2 regions of the Nonomuraea sp. NPDC003560 genome follow, and region 1 is predicted to be linked to the other one. Evidence: riboswitches for the same ligand, from Rfam matches in the RefSeq annotation. Region 1 holds a riboswitch; the other holds the start of a gene.
The links. A riboswitch is a leader RNA that binds a small molecule or an ion and turns the genes downstream of it on or off. The one in region 1 is predicted to bind S-adenosylmethionine.
Positions count from the first base shown of each region.

Region 2: it holds a riboswitch for S-adenosylmethionine, as region 1 does, so the genes downstream of both, thrC (threonine synthase) here and ACFYUV_RS24445 (aminotransferase class V-fold PLP-dependent enzyme) in region 1, are expected to answer to the same signal.

Region 1 covers NZ_JBIAOF010000006.1:179,564-187,426, reverse strand. The annotation lists gene ACFYUV_RS24460 (acyltransferase) at 1-896, opposite strand, end outside; gene ACFYUV_RS24455 (NADH-quinone oxidoreductase subunit D) at 893-2,038, opposite strand; gene ACFYUV_RS24450 (DoxX family protein) at 2,162-2,845, shown strand; gene ACFYUV_RS24445 (aminotransferase class V-fold PLP-dependent enzyme) at 2,849-4,144, opposite strand; SAM riboswitch class IV at 4,191-4,306, opposite strand; gene ACFYUV_RS24440 (cytochrome P450) at 4,382-5,581, shown strand; gene ACFYUV_RS24435 (SAM-dependent methyltransferase) at 5,565-6,527, opposite strand; gene ACFYUV_RS24430 (chaplin family protein) at 6,722-6,946, shown strand; gene ACFYUV_RS24425 (Rossmann-like and DUF2520 domain-containing protein) at 7,281-7,863, shown strand, end outside.
Region 2 covers NZ_JBIAOF010000017.1:157,571-165,433, forward strand. The annotation lists gene ACFYUV_RS46315 (YbhB/YbcL family Raf kinase inhibitor-like protein) at 1-445, shown strand, start outside; gene ACFYUV_RS46320 (hypothetical protein) at 547-1,083, opposite strand; gene groL (chaperonin GroEL) at 1,236-2,864, opposite strand; gene ACFYUV_RS46330 (cold-shock protein) at 3,209-3,409, opposite strand; gene ACFYUV_RS46335 (MoaD/ThiS family protein) at 3,653-3,928, opposite strand; gene thrC (threonine synthase) at 3,954-5,186, opposite strand; SAM riboswitch class I at 5,200-5,340, opposite strand; gene ACFYUV_RS46345 (RNA polymerase sigma factor) at 5,420-5,974, opposite strand; gene ACFYUV_RS46350 (trehalose-6-phosphate synthase) at 6,006-7,430, shown strand; gene ACFYUV_RS46355 (MFS transporter) at 7,472-7,863, shown strand, end outside.

The DNA.
Region 1 (7,863 bases):
AGGAACAGCGGCAGGGCGTAGCGGTTGATGAAGGAGTTGGCGCGGGCCCAGCGGGGGCGTTCGAGCACGCGTTCCATGGCCGGGCGCAGCACTTCCACCAGGCCGATCTGGAAGATGAGCAGGGCGACGATGACGAACGTGGGCGGCGCCATGTTCGACCACTTGTCGCCCGGCACGCCCACCATCGAGCCCGGGTAGATGCCCGAGTAGACCAGGCCGATCAGCGCGAACAGGCCGGTCCACAGGATGCCGACGTCGTACCGCCGGGGCAGGACGACGATCCGGTCGTAGAAGAAGCCCGCCTGGTGGGCCAGCCCCCAGACGATGATCATGTTGAGCCAGCCGGCCCACTCGAAGCCGTAGCGGAAGCGCACGACGTCGACGACCAGGGCCGAGCCGCCGAGCCAGATGAGGGCCAGCACGTCGTAGCGCCTGTGCAGCCACAGGGCCACCGGCAGCAGCGCGATCAGCACCAGGTAGACGCCGAGGAACCACAGCGGGCTGAGCACGAGCAGCACCACGCGCCACATCCACTCCACGTGGAACGCCCAGGTGACGATCGCCCCGACGGAGATCCACACGCCGCACAGGAACAGCGCGGGCAGGGACAGCGCGCGGATGCGCCGCCAGACGAACGCCCCGATGCCGACGCCGCGCGCCTGGGCCCGGTTCCAGGACAGCAGGTGCACGTGGCCGCCGACGTAGAAGAACAGCGGCAGCACCTGGAGCAGCCAGGTCAGGATCCACAACCCGGAGGTGAAGCCGAGCGGGCTGGTGGGCTCGGGCCCGCTGGGCTTCCACTCCAGGATCGTGAACGCCCAGTGCCAGACCACCACGACGATGAGGCTGAGAGCGCGCAGCCAGTCGACGTACTTGTCGCGTTCGGGAGTGCTCACTTGTCGATGTCACCCACGACGAAGAACATCGAGCCCAGAATGGCGATCATGTCGGCCACCAGGTTCCCGGGCAGCAGCTCGCGCAGCGCCTGGACGTTGCCGAACGACGCCGAGCGCAGCTTGAGCCGCCACGGCGTCTTGTCGCCCTTGGAGACCAGGTAGTAGCCGTTGATGCCGAGCGGGTTCTCGGTCCACGCGTACGTGTGGCCCTCGGGCACCTTGAGCACCTTCGGCAGGCGCTGGTTGACGGGCCCGGGAGGCAGCTCGCGCAGCCGGGCGACGCACGCGTCGGCCAGGTCGAGGGAGACCTTGAGCTGCTCGAACAGCACCTCGAACCGGGCATGGCAGTCGCCGTCGCGCCGGGTGACGACCGTGACCGGCAGCTCCCCGTAGGCCAGGTACGGGTCGTCGCGCCGCAGGTCGAGGTCCACGCCGGAGGCGCGGGCGATGGGGCCGCTGACGCCGTACTGGAGGATCTGCTCGCGGGTCAGCACGCCGACGCCCTTGGTGCGGGCGAGGAAGATCTCGTTGTTCAGGATGAGGCCCTCGATGTCGGGCACCCGGCGGCGGGTCTCGGCGACGGCCGCGGCGACCCGGTCGAGCCAGCCGAGCGGCAGGTCCTCCTTGAGGCCGCCGACCCGGTTGAACATGTAGTGCATGCGCCCGCCGGAGATCTCCTCCATGACGGCCTGGATGCGTTCGCGCTCGTCGAAGGCGTAGAAGACGGGGGTGATCGCGCCCAGTTCGAGGGGGTAGGAGCCGAGGAACATCAGGTGGTTGAGCACCCGGTTGAGCTCGGCCAGCAGCGTGCGCGCCCATACGGCCCTGACCGGCGTCTCCATGCCGAGCAGCCGTTCGGCGGCCAGCACGACGCCCAGTTCGTTGGCGAACCCCGACAGCCAGTCGTGCCGGTTGGCGAGCATGATGATCTGGCGGTAGTCGCGGACCTCGAACAGCTTCTCCGCGCCCCTGTGCATGTAGCCGATGATCGGCTCGGCCGCCTCGATGCGCTCGCCGTCGAGGGTGAGCCGGAGCCTGAGCACGCCGTGCGTGGAGGGATGCTGGGGGCCGATGTTGAGGATCATGTCCTCGGTCGCCAGCTCCTTCGCACCGGCGCCGATCCCGACCACGCGTTCCGTCATAGGGCCCATGCTGCCACCGTCCCACGGGGTGATCCAGCGTGGGGGATGGTCAAGGAATCGTATGGCAACGCATCCCGAAGCCAGACATGGGGATCAATACCGGGAACGGGGGGAGAAAGCACTGTGAAGAGAGTCCTGTTTGATGTGGCGGCCCTGATCTCCCGGGTGGTACTCGGGGTGATCTTCGTGGCGCACGGCTGGCAGAAGTGGCAGGGCGGGCTCGGTGCCGCGGCGGGGCAGTTCCGGGAGATGGGCGTGCCCATGCCCGAGTTGTCGGCCGGATTCGCCGCCATCGTCGAGCTGGTCGGCGGCGCACTGCTGATCCTCGGCCTGCTGGTCCGGCCGGTGGCGTTGCTGCTGCTCATCGACATGATCGGCGCGATCGTCTTCGTGCACGCGGGCCACGGGGTGTTGTCGCAGGGCGGGGGCTGGGAACTGCCGGGCGCGCTGGGTGCGCTGTCCTTGATGCTCGCCGCGCTGGGTGGCGGCCGCATCGGGCTCGACGGCATCTTCCACTCGACGTACCGCCGCCGCAGGGAACGCCAGATCGCCGAGGACGACCTCGCCGCGCACCGGCCGGCCCGGCGCGCCGAGCCGACGACGGTCGTCACCGAGGGGCCGGCCGCGCAGGTCGGGCCCGAGGGCGGCCCGACGACGCCGGCCCGGCCCGAGGGCGAGGCCGAGCAGCCCAACGTGCCGCGGCAGCCCAACGCGCCGCGCCCCGGGCACCTCAACGACGAGGACATGCGGGACATCGACGCCCTGGTGTCCGACGAGCCGCACCAGCAGAAGCCGCCCAACCGCTGAGCGTCAGCGGCTGACCAGGTCGCGCAGGGCCTCGACCAGGCGGTCGACGTGCTCCTGCGTGCTGCCGATGCCGATGGAGGCGCGTACCGCCGAGGCGGTGCCGTCCTCGCAGCCGCCGTCCGAGGTGCCGAGCAGGTGGCGGACGAACGGGTGCGCGCAGAACTTGCCGTCCCGCACGCCGATGCCGTACTCGCCGGACAGCGCCTCGGCCACCTCGCGGGCCGAGTAGCCGTCCACGACGAACGACACGATCCCCACCCGCGGGTGGTCCTCGCCCCACAACGACAGCTCGCGCACCCCGTCGATCGAGGCCAGACCGGTACGCAGCCGGGCGATCAGGCGCTCCTCCTCGCGCACCAGCTCCGTCCACCCCGTGGCGGTGAGCGCGTCGCAGGCGGCGGCCAGGGCGATGGCGCCGAGCACGTTGGGGGTGCCGGCCTCGTGGCGGGGCTCGGGGTCGTCGTGCCACTCGGTGGTCTCGCCGACCGAGCGCACCGCGCCGCCGCCCTTCAGGTACGGCTCGCCCGCCGCCAGCCAGTCACGGCGTCCGACCAGCACGCCGGCGCCGAAGGGCGCGTACAGCTTGTGACCGGAGAAGGCCACGTAGTCCAGGTCGAGCGCGGTCAGGTTGAGCCTGCGGTGCGGGACGAGCTGGGCGGCGTCCACCAGGATCCGGGCGTCGTGCCGGTGGGCGATGTGGGCGAGGGCGGCGATGGGCCACAGCTCGCCGGTGACGTTGGAGGCGGCGGTGACCACGAGCAGCTTGGGCCCCTCGATCCCGGCCAGCGCCTCGTCGGCGGCGCGGACGGCCTCGCCGGGGAAGGCGGGCGGCGCCAGGCGCACGGACCGCTCCCAGGGCAGCAGCGAGGCGTGGTGCTCGGAGTCGAAGACGACGACGGTCGTGCCCTCGGGCAGGCAGCCGGCCAGCAGGTTGGTGGCGTCGGTGGTGTTGCGGGTGAAGATGACGGCGTCGTCCGGGCGGGCGCCGACGAAGGCTCGGACCGTGTGGCGGGCCTGCTCGTAGCGGGCGGTGGTGAGCTGGGAGGCGTAGCCCGCGCCGCGGTGGACGCTGGAGTAGGCCGGGAGCGCGGCGGCGACGGCGGCGCTGACCGGCTCAAGACAGGGGGCGCTGGCCGCGTAGTCGAGGTTGGCGTAGCTCACCAGCCGGCCGCCCTTGACCGGCACTTCGAGGTCGGCGCCGAGCACGGCGGGGATCGACCGTCCGGAGGCGGCGGCAGGGGCGGGGGCCTCGGCGGCGGCCTGGGCGGGAACGGAGTTGAAGATCGTCAGCGTGGACACGGCACAGCTCCTCACGGGTCGGTCGGACCCCTGGGAGCAGCCACGGAGCCCGCGCTTGCCCGCCACACCTCGTGACGGACCAGGTCTTCACCCGGGGCACCCCGCCGCGGACGCGAGGGTTGCCGGCCAGCTAGCCGGGGCTTGTCGCTGGCACTCATGACCTACGACGGCACTATAACCGACACCCGGGCATGATTCGCAAGCTCAGCAGGTCAACCCGTCTCATAAGATGAAATCGTGCGCTTTGATCCCTGGAATCCGGATTTCGTCGTCGACCCCTATCCGGCGTACGACGAGTTGAGGCGCGAGGCGCCCGTCCGCTACTTCGAGCCGTCCAACCAGTGGCTGATCTCCCGGCACGCGGACGTGAACGCGCTGCTCAGGGACCGGCGGCTGGGCCGCGACTACACCCACGTCGCCACGCACGAGGAGTTCGGCCGGCAGCCCGCGCCGGAGTTCCAGGAAGCCTTCTGGCGGGTCAGCAGGAACGGCATGCTGGAGGTCGAGCCGCCGGACCACACGAGGCTGCGCCGGCTGGTGTCCAAGGCGTTCACGCCGCGCATGGTCGAGTCGCTGCGCCCGCGCGTCCGGGCCATCGCCGAGAGCCTGATCGACGCCTACGTCGAGAAGGGCGGCGGCGACCTGATCGCCGAGGTCGCCGAGCCGCTGCCGGTCACCGTCATCGCCGAGATGCTCGGCGTCCCCGAGCAGGACCGCCACCTGCTGCGCCCGTGGTCGGCCGACATGTGCGGCATGTACGAGCTCAACCCCAGCCTGGAGACCCAGCACCAGGCGGTGCGCGCGGCCGAGGAGTTCGAGTCCTACCTCAAGGACCTGGCCCGCGACCGGCTCGCGAACCCCGGCGAGGACCTGGTCAGCGCCCTGGCCGCGATCCCCGAGCTGACCCTCGACGAGCTGGCCGGCACCTGCGTGCTGCTGCTCAACGCGGGCCACGAGGCCACGGTCAACGTCACCGGCAACGGCTGGCGGGCCCTGCTGAAGAACCCGGGCGAGCTGGCCCGGCTGCGCGCCGACCGTTCGCTGCTGCCGACCGCCATCGAGGAGCTGCTGCGCTACGACACCCCGCTCCAGCTCTTCGAGCGCTGGGTGCTGGAGGACATCGAGGTGCACGGCGTGCGGATCCCGCGCGGCTCGGAGGTCGCCTGCCTGTTCGGCTCGGCCAACAGGGACCCCGAGGTGTTCGAGGACCCGGACCGGCTCGACCTGGGCCGTCCGGACAACCCGCACATCTCCTTCGGCGCCGGCATCCACTTCTGCCTGGGCGCGCCGCTGGCCAGGATCGAGCTGACGGAGTCGTTCACCGCGCTGCTGGACCGGGTAGGGACCATCGAACTGCGCGCGGAGCCGGTCTACAAGCCGGGCTTCGTCATCCGCGGCCTGCGCTCGCTCGACCTCGACGTCACCGGCTCTGGCTGAGCCAGCCGAACCCGCCGAGCCCGGCCGGATCGATCAGCTCGCCCTCCTCCGACGCCCGCGCCAACGCGCGCACGTAGCCGCGCGGATCGGTGCGGGCGAGGTCGACCGGCGGCCGGGCGCCGGTGAGGCCCAGCGCCCGCAACATGTCGCGCTGTGTGGACAAGGTTGTGGATATCGCGCCGGCCCGCCGCCCGGCCTCGGCGCACGCGTCGAGCGCGACGTGGGCGGTGATGTCGCAGGTCCCGTCGGGGATGGGCGTGACGACGGCGCCGTCGCGGTAACCGGTCAGCGTGCCACAGAGCGGTCGGTTATCCACAGGGTGTGCATAATCCACGGCTATCGCCCGGCCGCGGGCGAGGCGTACCAGAACGGAGGCCCAGGCGTCGTCACGGGGGCGGCCGATCTCGGCTCGGGTGCCCACGTGCGGCAGCGGCCACCAGCGGTCGAGCCATTCGCGGTCGGCGGGCCGCAGCGGGCCGCCGAGGCGCTCCTCCCCGGTGCGGGTGTTGACCATGACCAGACGCGGGCCGCCGGAGGTCTGCTCGGCCACGTCGAGCGGGATGTTGTCGAGCCACTCGTTGGCGACGGCCAGCCCGGTGATGCTGGACGGCAGGCAGCGGCGCCACTCGATCTCGTCGGGCAGACCCGGCGGCCTGGGTGACAGGTCGACGCACGTGACCCGGAGCCGGTCGCGCAGAGCGGGCTCGGCCAGGTCGAGGACGCGGCGGACCAGCACGCCCTCGCCTGAGCCGATGTCGACCAGGTCGAGCCACTCGGGGGAGCCGAGGTCGCAGTCGACCTCCGCCAGCAGGGCCAGGACCGCCTCGGCGAAGACGGCCGAGGCTCCGACCGAGGTGCGGAAGTGGCCCGAAGGACGTTCGCGGAGGTAGAAACCCTCCTCGCCGTAGAGCGCGCGCTCGGTCGCGGCGCGCCAGGTGAGCCACATGAGGCTGACTATCTCATGACTCCGGCCCCCAACACGCTAAGTCATTGATTGACTACACTTGGTCGCTACATTGCGCTAACGTTTACGTACTGTCACCGAGCGACTGCGTTTCGCCCATCCGCGGTAAGCGGCGAGCCGGTTCGCTCCACCAAAGCATTGCGGCCACCACGGCCGCATACTGAGAGGAGCCCCCCGTGAAGAAGACTCTGGTCATGGCAGGTGCCATTGCCCTGCTGGCGCTGGCGGCCCCCGCGTACGCCGACGACGTCACCCACGGCAACAACGGCATCCTGAGCGGCAGCCCGATCCACCTCCCCATCACCGCCGTCGTGCCCGTCTGCGGCAACAACATCGGCATCCAGGCCGTGCCGATCAACGGCTGCCAGGGGAGCCCCAACACCGCGGTCTACAGCCGCTGAGGCAGGGAGAGCCCGGACCGCTCGCGGGCGGTCCGGGCTCTGATCCCGGCCGGTCAGTCGGCGGATGACCGGTCAGTGCACCTCCAAGAGGTCGCATCCAGGCGGGCGTCGAGTTGTCAGGACTCGGCGCCCGTCGTCGTGCGTGGACCCCTCTCCTCATCTCTTTCGACAGGGGGTGCACGATTCGTATGCCCCTGTCGCATTTGTCGTTAACACAACGGGCGGTAAAGCGGCGGACATGCCTGGCCGCGTTCGTCGGCCCGCGACATGTGCGCCGCCGCCCGCCGGTTACGCTGGTCGGCAGTGCCATCACGGTCGACAGGGGTGAGACGTCATGGACGCAGGTGATCGCCCGGCACGGCTGACCGTCGGCGTGCTCGGCGCGGGCAAGGTCGGCTCCGCGCTCGGCGCCGCGCTGGCGCAGGCGGGCCACCGGATCGTCGCCGCGAGCGGGGTCTCCGACAGGTCGCGGAGGTGGTCCGCCGACCGGCTCGGGGTCGAGCTGACACGGCCCGACGAGGTGGTGGCCGCCGCCCAGCTCATCCTGCTGACCGTCCCCGACGACGCGCTGCCCGACCTCGTGGCCGGCCTGGCCCGTACGGGCGCCGACCTCCAGGGCAAGCTGCTCGTCCACACCAGCGGCGCGTACGGCCTGTCGGTGCTCGAACCGGCCGCCGGGGTGGGCGCGCTGCCGCTCGCGCTCCACCCGGTCATGACCTTCACCGGCCGCGACGACGACCTCAACAAGATCACCGGCATCTCGTTCGGCGTCACCGCGCCCGACCTGCTGCGGCCGGTGGCCGAGGCCCTGGTGATCGAGATGGGCGGCGAGCCGGTCTGGATCGCCGAGAGCGACCGCGCGCTCTATCACGCGGCCCTGGCCAACGCCGCCAACCACATGGTCACCCTCATCGCCG
Region 2 (7,863 bases), on a different contig from region 1:
GAACGACCTCCACGTCTTCGACGACTGGGGGATGACCGGCGGGAACGTCTCGCCCCAGCTGCGCTGGTCGGGCGCGCCCGAGGGCACCCGCGGCTACGCCGTCACCTGCCACGACCCCGACGCCCCCACCGGCAGCGGCTTCTGGCACTGGGTGCTGTTCGACCTGCCCGGCGACACCACGGAGCTGCCCAGGGGCGCGGGCACCGGCCCCGACTTCAAGGGCCTGCCCGCCGGCGCGGTCCACGCCCGCAACGACTACGGCACCAAAGACTACGGCGGCGCCGCTCCCCCGCCCGGCGCCCCTCACCGCTACGTCTTCACGGTGCACGCGCTCGGGGTCGACGAGCTGGGCGTCGGCGGCGACGCCACCCCGGCTGTGGTCGGCTTCAACATCACCGCCAACACGCTGGCCCGCGGCCACATCGTCGCGCACTTCGGCGTCTGAGACCGGCACAACACCGCGGCGAAGGCGCCCCGTTCGCGTTCGGGGCGCCTTCGCCGTGGTGCCGCGTCGGGTTCCGTACGCCCGGCGCCACCAGACGGGGTTCAGTCGCCCTGCACCAGCTCGTCCGCGAACGTGAAGTCCCCGGGGGCGTTGGACGACAGGTCCTCGCTCTCGCCGCCCGACTCGCCCTCGAAGGCGTCCGAGACGTCCTCACGCTCGCCGGACATGTCCTGACCCTCGTCCGAGACGTCCTCACGCTCGCCGGACATGTCCTGACCCTCGTCCGAGACGTCCTCGCGCTCGCCGGACATGTCCACGCCCTCGTCCGAGGCGTCGCCGCGCTCGCCGGACCGCTCGTCGGCCTCGTCCGACGACCTGTCCTCGGCTTCCTCCGACGACCTGTCCTCGCCCTCCTCCGACATCTCCCCGCGCTCGTCCTGCGACGTCCACCTGGACGGCGAGGCGCAGTAGTCGCGGTCGTACAGTTCCAGGTAGCCCGCGCAGTAGGGCACGTCGACGTACTCCAGGGCCTCGTCCAGGTAACCGTGGTCGTCTGCCTGGGCGGGCATCGTCATGGCGGCCGCGGCGGCCAGCATGACGGCTCCGAGCCCGAGAACGCGCGCGGTGCGGGAATTCATGTAACTACTCCTTTGTGCGGTGAATCGTCACTTAGTTTCGTTACTGTCCGTAGTCTATAACTACTAAACGTGACAGGATCGGACACAACAAAAGGCGGCCGGATCCTTGGAGATCCGAACCGCCTTCTGATGCGTCAGCGACCAGGCGAGGCCTAGAAGTCCATGTCGCCGCCGCCGGGCATGCCGGCCGGAGCAGCAGGGGTCTTCTCGGGCTTCTCGGCGATGACGGCCTCGGTGGTGAGGAAGAGCGCCGCGATGGAGGCGGCGTTCTGCAGCGCGGAGCGCGTCACCTTGGCCGGGTCGATGATCCCGGACTCGAACATGTTGACGTACTCGCCGGAAGCGGCGTTGAGGCCCTCGCCCGGGGTCAGGTTGCGCACCTTCTCCACGACGACGCCGCCCTCAAGACCGGCGTTGACCGCGATCTGCTTGAGGGGCTCCTCAAGAGCCTTCTTCACGATCGCCGCGCCGGTGGCCTCGTCGCCGTTGAGCTCGAGCTTGTCGAACGCCTTGGCGCCGGCCTGCAGCAGCGCCACGCCACCGCCGGGGACGATGCCCTCCTCGACGGCCGCCTTGGCGTTGCGCACGGCGTCCTCGATGCGGTGCTTGCGCTCCTTGAGCTCGACCTCGGTCGCCGCGCCGGCCTTGATGACCGCCACGCCACCGGCCAGCTTGGCCAGGCGCTCCTGCAGCTTCTCGCGGTCGTAGTCGGAGTCGGTGCGCTCGATCTCGGCGCGGATCTCGTTGACCCGGCCGGAGATCGCCTCGGCGTCACCGGCGCCGTCGACGATGGTGGTCTCGTCCTTGGTCACCACGACCTTGCGGGCGCGGCCGAGCAGGTCGAGGGTGGCGGTCTCGAGCTTGAGGCCGACCTCCTCGGCGATGACCTGACCGCCGGTCAGGATCGCGATGTCGCCCAGCATGGCCTTGCGGCGGTCGCCGAAGCCCGGGGCCTTGACGGCCACGGAGCGGAACAGGCCGCGGATCTTGTTGACCACCAGGGTCGCCAGGGCCTCGCCGTCGACGTCCTCGGCGATGATCAGCAGCGGCTTGCCGGACTGCACGACCTTGTCGAGCAGCGGCAGCAGGTCCTTGTTGGCCGAGACCTTGCTGTTGACGATCAGGATGTACGGGTCTTCGAGAACGGCCTCCATGCGGTCGGAGTCGGTCACGAAGTACATCGACGTCATGCCCTTGTCGAAGCGCATGCCCTCGGTGAGCTCAAGCTCCAGGCCGAAGGTGTTGCTCTCCTCGACGGTGATGACGCCTTCCTTGCCGACCTTGTCCATCGCCTCGGCGATGAGCGAGCCGATCTCGGGGTCGGCGGCGGAGATGGAGGCGGTGGAGGCGATCTGCTCCTTGGTCTCCACGTCCTTGGCCAGCTTGGAGAGCTCCTCGCTGACCCGCTCGACGGCGGCCTCGATGCCCTTCTTCAGGGCCATCGGGTTGGCGCCGGCGGCCACGTTGCGCAGACCTTCGCGCACCAGAGCCTGGGCGAGCACGGTGGCCGTGGTGGTGCCGTCGCCGGCGACGTCGTCAGTCTTCTTGGCGACTTCCTTGACCAGCTCGGCGCCGATCTTCTCCCACGGGTCCTCGAGCTCGATCTCCTTGGCGATGGAGACGCCGTCGTTGGTGATCGTGGGAGCGCCCCACTTCTTCTCCAGCACGACGTTGCGCCCCTTGGGGCCCAAGGTCACCTTGACGGCGTCGGCGAGCTGGTTCATACCGCGCTCGAGACCGCGCCGGGCGTCCTCGTCAAACGCGATCATCTTGGCTGCCATAAGGCTAGACCTCCCAGATGCAGGGTGGCGTGTCCTGGACCGAGCCGACGCCCGCGACGGCATAGGCCTGCATCTCCGTTCGGCAGACCCCATCGTCTCGATCCGAGTTGTTGGCACTCTGCCACACAGAGTGCCAACGAACTGTTTAGCACTCTACCCTGCCGAGTGCAAGCCACGGGCACCCCACCCCAGCTCATCGGGCAGGTCATCGGGTGCGCCGGTTCGCACGGCGAGCCGCCCCTGAGGCGCGGCCCGCCGTGCGAAGCCGACGGAGGAAACAGTGGCGAGCCCGTACGGACTGCGCTGCCGCACGTCCCGCCTTGGTGCATACCAGCGAGGGTGAATCAGACCGTGCGGACGGACTCCGCCTGCGGCCCCTTCTGGCCCTGCGTGATCTCGAACTCGACACGCTGTCCCTGTTCGAGAGAGCGGTACCCGTCCATCATGATCGCTGAGTAATGGACGAATACATCCTTACCACCGTCTACCGCGATGAAGCCGTAGCCCTTGTCCGCGTTGAACCACTTGACGGTGCCCTGCGCCACTTCCGACTCCTCTTACTGGGCTCGCAGATCTCGCCCATTCCTTCGCGAGACCCGTAATCGCATGACTTTTGGGAAAATCAGCCAGACGATCGCCCTCGACCATACCTGTGGCACGGGGTTTGGCAACAGAGTCAACCGACAAAACGCTAATTTCATCGAAGGCTGAGTCGTTCGAGGTTGAATTTGGTTCTAAAACAAGAAGGCGCCCACAAGGGGCGCCTTCAAGAGTCGGTGGTCCGGCGGTCAGCCGCCCGCGACGGCGGGGATGATGGAGATCTGAGTGCCTTCAGGGGCGGGAGTGTCCAGGCCCTCGGCGAAACGGACATCCTCATCACCAACGTATACGTTGACAAAACGACGAATCTTGCCCGATTCATCCAGAATTCTCGCGCCGATCCCCGGGTAGTCGGAGTCAAGCTTGGCGAGAACGTCACGAAGAGTCGCCCCTTCGCCACTCACTTCGGCGTTACCCCCGGTGTAAGTGCGCAGAATGGTGGGAATCCGCACAGAAACGCTCATGGTTTTTGTTGCCTTTCCTGGATTGTCAGACAGTCGCGCGGAACGCGTCGAGAGAGGGCCGGATCACGGCGGTGGGCCGCGCGTCGTCACTGATCGCGTCGAGCGTCTTCAGGCCGTCGCCGGTGTTCAGGACCACCGTCTCGGCCTCGGGGTCGAGCCTGCCCGTCTCGACGAGCTTCTTCAGCACGCCCACCGTGACGCCGCCCGCGGTCTCGGCGAAGATGCCCTCGGTGGAGGCCAGGAGCTTGATGGCGGCGACGATCTCGGGGTCGGTGACGTCCTCGACGCCCCCGCCCGTGCGCCGGGCGATGTCCAGCACGTACGGCCCGTCGGCGGGGTTGCCGATGGCCAGCGACTTGGCGATCGTGTCCGGCTTGACCGGCTGGACGACGTCGTGCCCCGCCTTGTACGCCGTCGAGACCGGCGAGCACCCGGCCGCCTGGGCCCCGAACACCTTGTAGGGGGTGTCCTCGACCAGCCCGAGGGCGATCAGCTCCTTGAACCCCTTGTCGATCTTCGTGAGCTGGGAGCCGGAGGCGATGGGGATGACGATCTGCTCCGGCAGCCGCCAGCCGAGCTGCTCGGCGATCTCGTACGCGAGCGTCTTGGACCCCTCGGCGTAGTAGGGCCGCAGGTTGACGTTGACGAACCCCCACCGCTCGCCCAGCGGGTCGCCGATCAGCTCCGAACAGAACCGGTTGACCTCGTCGTACGTGCCGTCGATGCCGATCAGCCGGCCGCCGAACACCCGGGCCATGGCGATCTTGGCCGCTTCGAGGTCGGCCGGGATGAACACGCACGCGTCGAGGCCGGCCCGCGCGGCGGCGGCGGTGACAGCGCCGGCGAGGTTGCCCGTGGAGGAGCAGGAGAGCGTGTGGAAGCCGAAGTTCCTGGCCGCCTCGACGGCGATGGCGACCACCCGGTCCTTGAAGGAGTGGGTGGGGTTGCCCGAGTCGTCCTTCACGTGCAGGGACCGGATGCCGAGCGCCTTGCCGAGGTTGCCGGCCTTGACCAGCTTCGTCCAGCCCGGGTTCATGTTGGGCTTGCTCGCCACGTCGGCGGGGACCGGGAGCAGGGAGCGGTAGCGCCAGATGTTGGCGGGGCCGGACTCGATGTCCGCGCGGGTCACCTGGCCGAAGGAGTAGGCCGCTTCGAGCGGCCCGAAACACTCCAGGCAGGCGAAGCTGGGACCCAGGGGGTAGCGCGTGCCGCACTCGCGGCAGGACAGAGCGACGGCAGGACCAAAGTCGAGCGACATGAAGCGAGGCCTTCCCTCATCTTCGCCCGCGGCCACCTTGACCGCGAACCGGAATTGGCACCTTGTCCCGGTCGGCCTCGCCAGGTCGCGAGCACAAGCCGGGAGGGTTGCCGGGGCTTCGCAGGGCCGGTCCCTCCACCCCTCTGGATGAGCAATATTCAGTTGTCGAAAAGGACTCTACCTTCTCAAGTGGCGGAAACGACCACCCGTCTCACCATGCGAGAGGACGCGTCTCACCGATAGTCCTCCCCGAGGACTCCCTGCACGTACTTGCGGGCCTGGTGGATGCGGGACTTGGCGGTGCCGAGCGGGATGTTGAGCTGCTCGGCCACCTCGTTGTAGTCGAGCTGGACGATGTCGCGCAGCACCAGCGCCTGGGCCAGGTCGGGCTTGTCGGCCTCCAGCGCCTCCATCGCGTCGAGCAGGTCGAGCCGCGAGCCGGCGATCACGCTGACCCGCCGCGCGTCCGGCTTCTGCATCGGCAGCTCCTCCGACGTCTGCTCGGCGGCCCTGCGCTTCAGCGAGCGGTACGTGGTGCGCGCGCAGTTGGCGGTCACGATGTGCAGCCAGGTGCTGAACCTGGCCCGCCCCTCGAACCGGCCGATGTTGCGCGCCACGGCCAGCAGAGTGTCCTGCGAGGCTTCTTCCGCGTCCTGGTGATAGGGCAGGATCCGGGCGCAGTGGCGCATCACGTCAGGCTCGATCCTGGCCAGGAGCTCGCCGAGCGCGCGATGGTCTCCGGCCGCGGCCGAGCGGGCGAGTTCCTCGGTTAGCTCATCTAGCGCCATAGCTGGGATCCTATGGGCGAAGGGAGCCCAAATGAACAGCGTTCTCGTGGCGTCCAACCGCGGGCCGGTCTCCTTCACCGTCGACGACGACGGTGAGCTGACCATGAAACGCGGTGGTGGCGGCCTCGTCTCGGGCCTGTCGGGGGTGGCCAAGGAGCACGGCGTGCTGTGGGTGTGCGCCGCGCTGTCCGACGGCGACCGCAGCGCCGTGCGCCTGGCCCCGGGGGGCCGGCTCGACCGCGGCGGCTACGACACGGGCGCCCTGCGGATGCTCGACATCCCCGCGGCCACCTTCCACCGCGCCTACAACGCCGTGGCCAACTCGACCCTGTGGTTCGTCAACCACCTGCTGTACGACATCCCCAACTCCCCCAGTTTCGGCACCAAGTTCCGGCGCGAGTGGGAGTCCTACCGCGACTACAACGGCGCGTTCGCGCTGGCGCTGGCCGAGGAGGCCGGGCACGGCGCGCGCGTGATGGTCCAGGACTACCACCTGACGCTCACCCCGGCGATGCTCCGCGCCGAGCGGCCCGACCTGCGCATCGCCCACTTCAGCCACACGCCGTGGGCGCCTCCCGAGTACTTCTCCCTGCTGCCCGACGCGGTGACCAGGGAGGTGCTCGACGGCATCCTGGGGGCCGACCACGCGGGCTTCCTCACCGCCCGGTGGGCGGCGGCGTTCATGGACTGCTGCGAGGCGCTGCTGGGCGCGCGGGTGGACCGCGCGGCCGGCACGGTCACCCACGAAGGCAGGACGACCCGCGTCGGCGTGCACAGCCTGGGCGTGGACGGCGCGGCGCTGTGGGCGCGGGCCTGCGAGCCCGACGTCGAGTCGCACATGGCCGCGCTGGCCGAGCAGGTGGCCGGACGCCGGCTGATCGTCCGCATCGACCGCACCGAGCTGTCCAAGAACATCGTGCGCGGGCTGCTGGCCTACCGCGAGTTCCTGGCCGCCCATCCGGAGTGGCACGGCAAGGTGGTCCACCTGGCCTTCGCCTATCCCAGCCGGCACGACCTGCCCGAATACCGCGAGTACACCGCGTCGGTGCAGCGCTGCGCGCGCGAGATCGAGGACGAGTACGCCACCGAGGACTGGGACCCGGTCATCCTCAACGTCAACGACGACTACCCGCGCTCGCTGGCCGCCTACCGGCTGGCGGACGTGCTGCTGGTCAACCCCATCCGCGACGGCATGAACCTGGTCGCCAAGGAGGGGCCGGTCCTGTCGCCGCGCTGCGCCCTGGTGCTCTCGCGCGAGGCGGGGGCGGCCGCCGAGCTGGGCCCGTACGCGCTGGTGGTCAACCCCTACGACGTGAGCGGCACGGCGGACGCGCTGCACGAGGCGCTGGTGATGCCCGAGGACGAACGCCGGCGGCGCCGCGACCGGCTGCACGAGGCGGCCACCGCGCTGCCGCCGCACAAGTGGCTGGAATCCCAACTCGACGCCCTGCTTTAACATGAGAAGTCGGGTTCACTGCCAATGACGGAGGCTGCCGGGTGTCGACGGTCTCAGTGCCCATCAGACTCGTCCGGGACCGTCCGACCTGGCTCATCTACTTTCTGCTCGGCACGTTCGCCACGTTCGTGTACGGCCTGAGCGCCGCCCTCCCGCTCCTGCGCGCCGACCAGCGCACCACGGCCACCGTCGCCGGGCTGCACGGCACCGCGATGGCGGTCGGGACGATCGGCGCCGGGCTCGCGCTGCCCCTGCTCACCAGGCTGCTCGGCCGGCGCACGACGTGCTGGTTCGGCCTGGCCGGGATGAACGCCGGCGTGCTGCTGGTCATGGCCGCCTCCGCGCTCCCCCTGACGCTGCTCGGCTACGGCGTGGCCGGCGGTTTCGGCTCGGTCATGCTCTACGCGGCGATGGCCGAGCTCAGCGACCACCA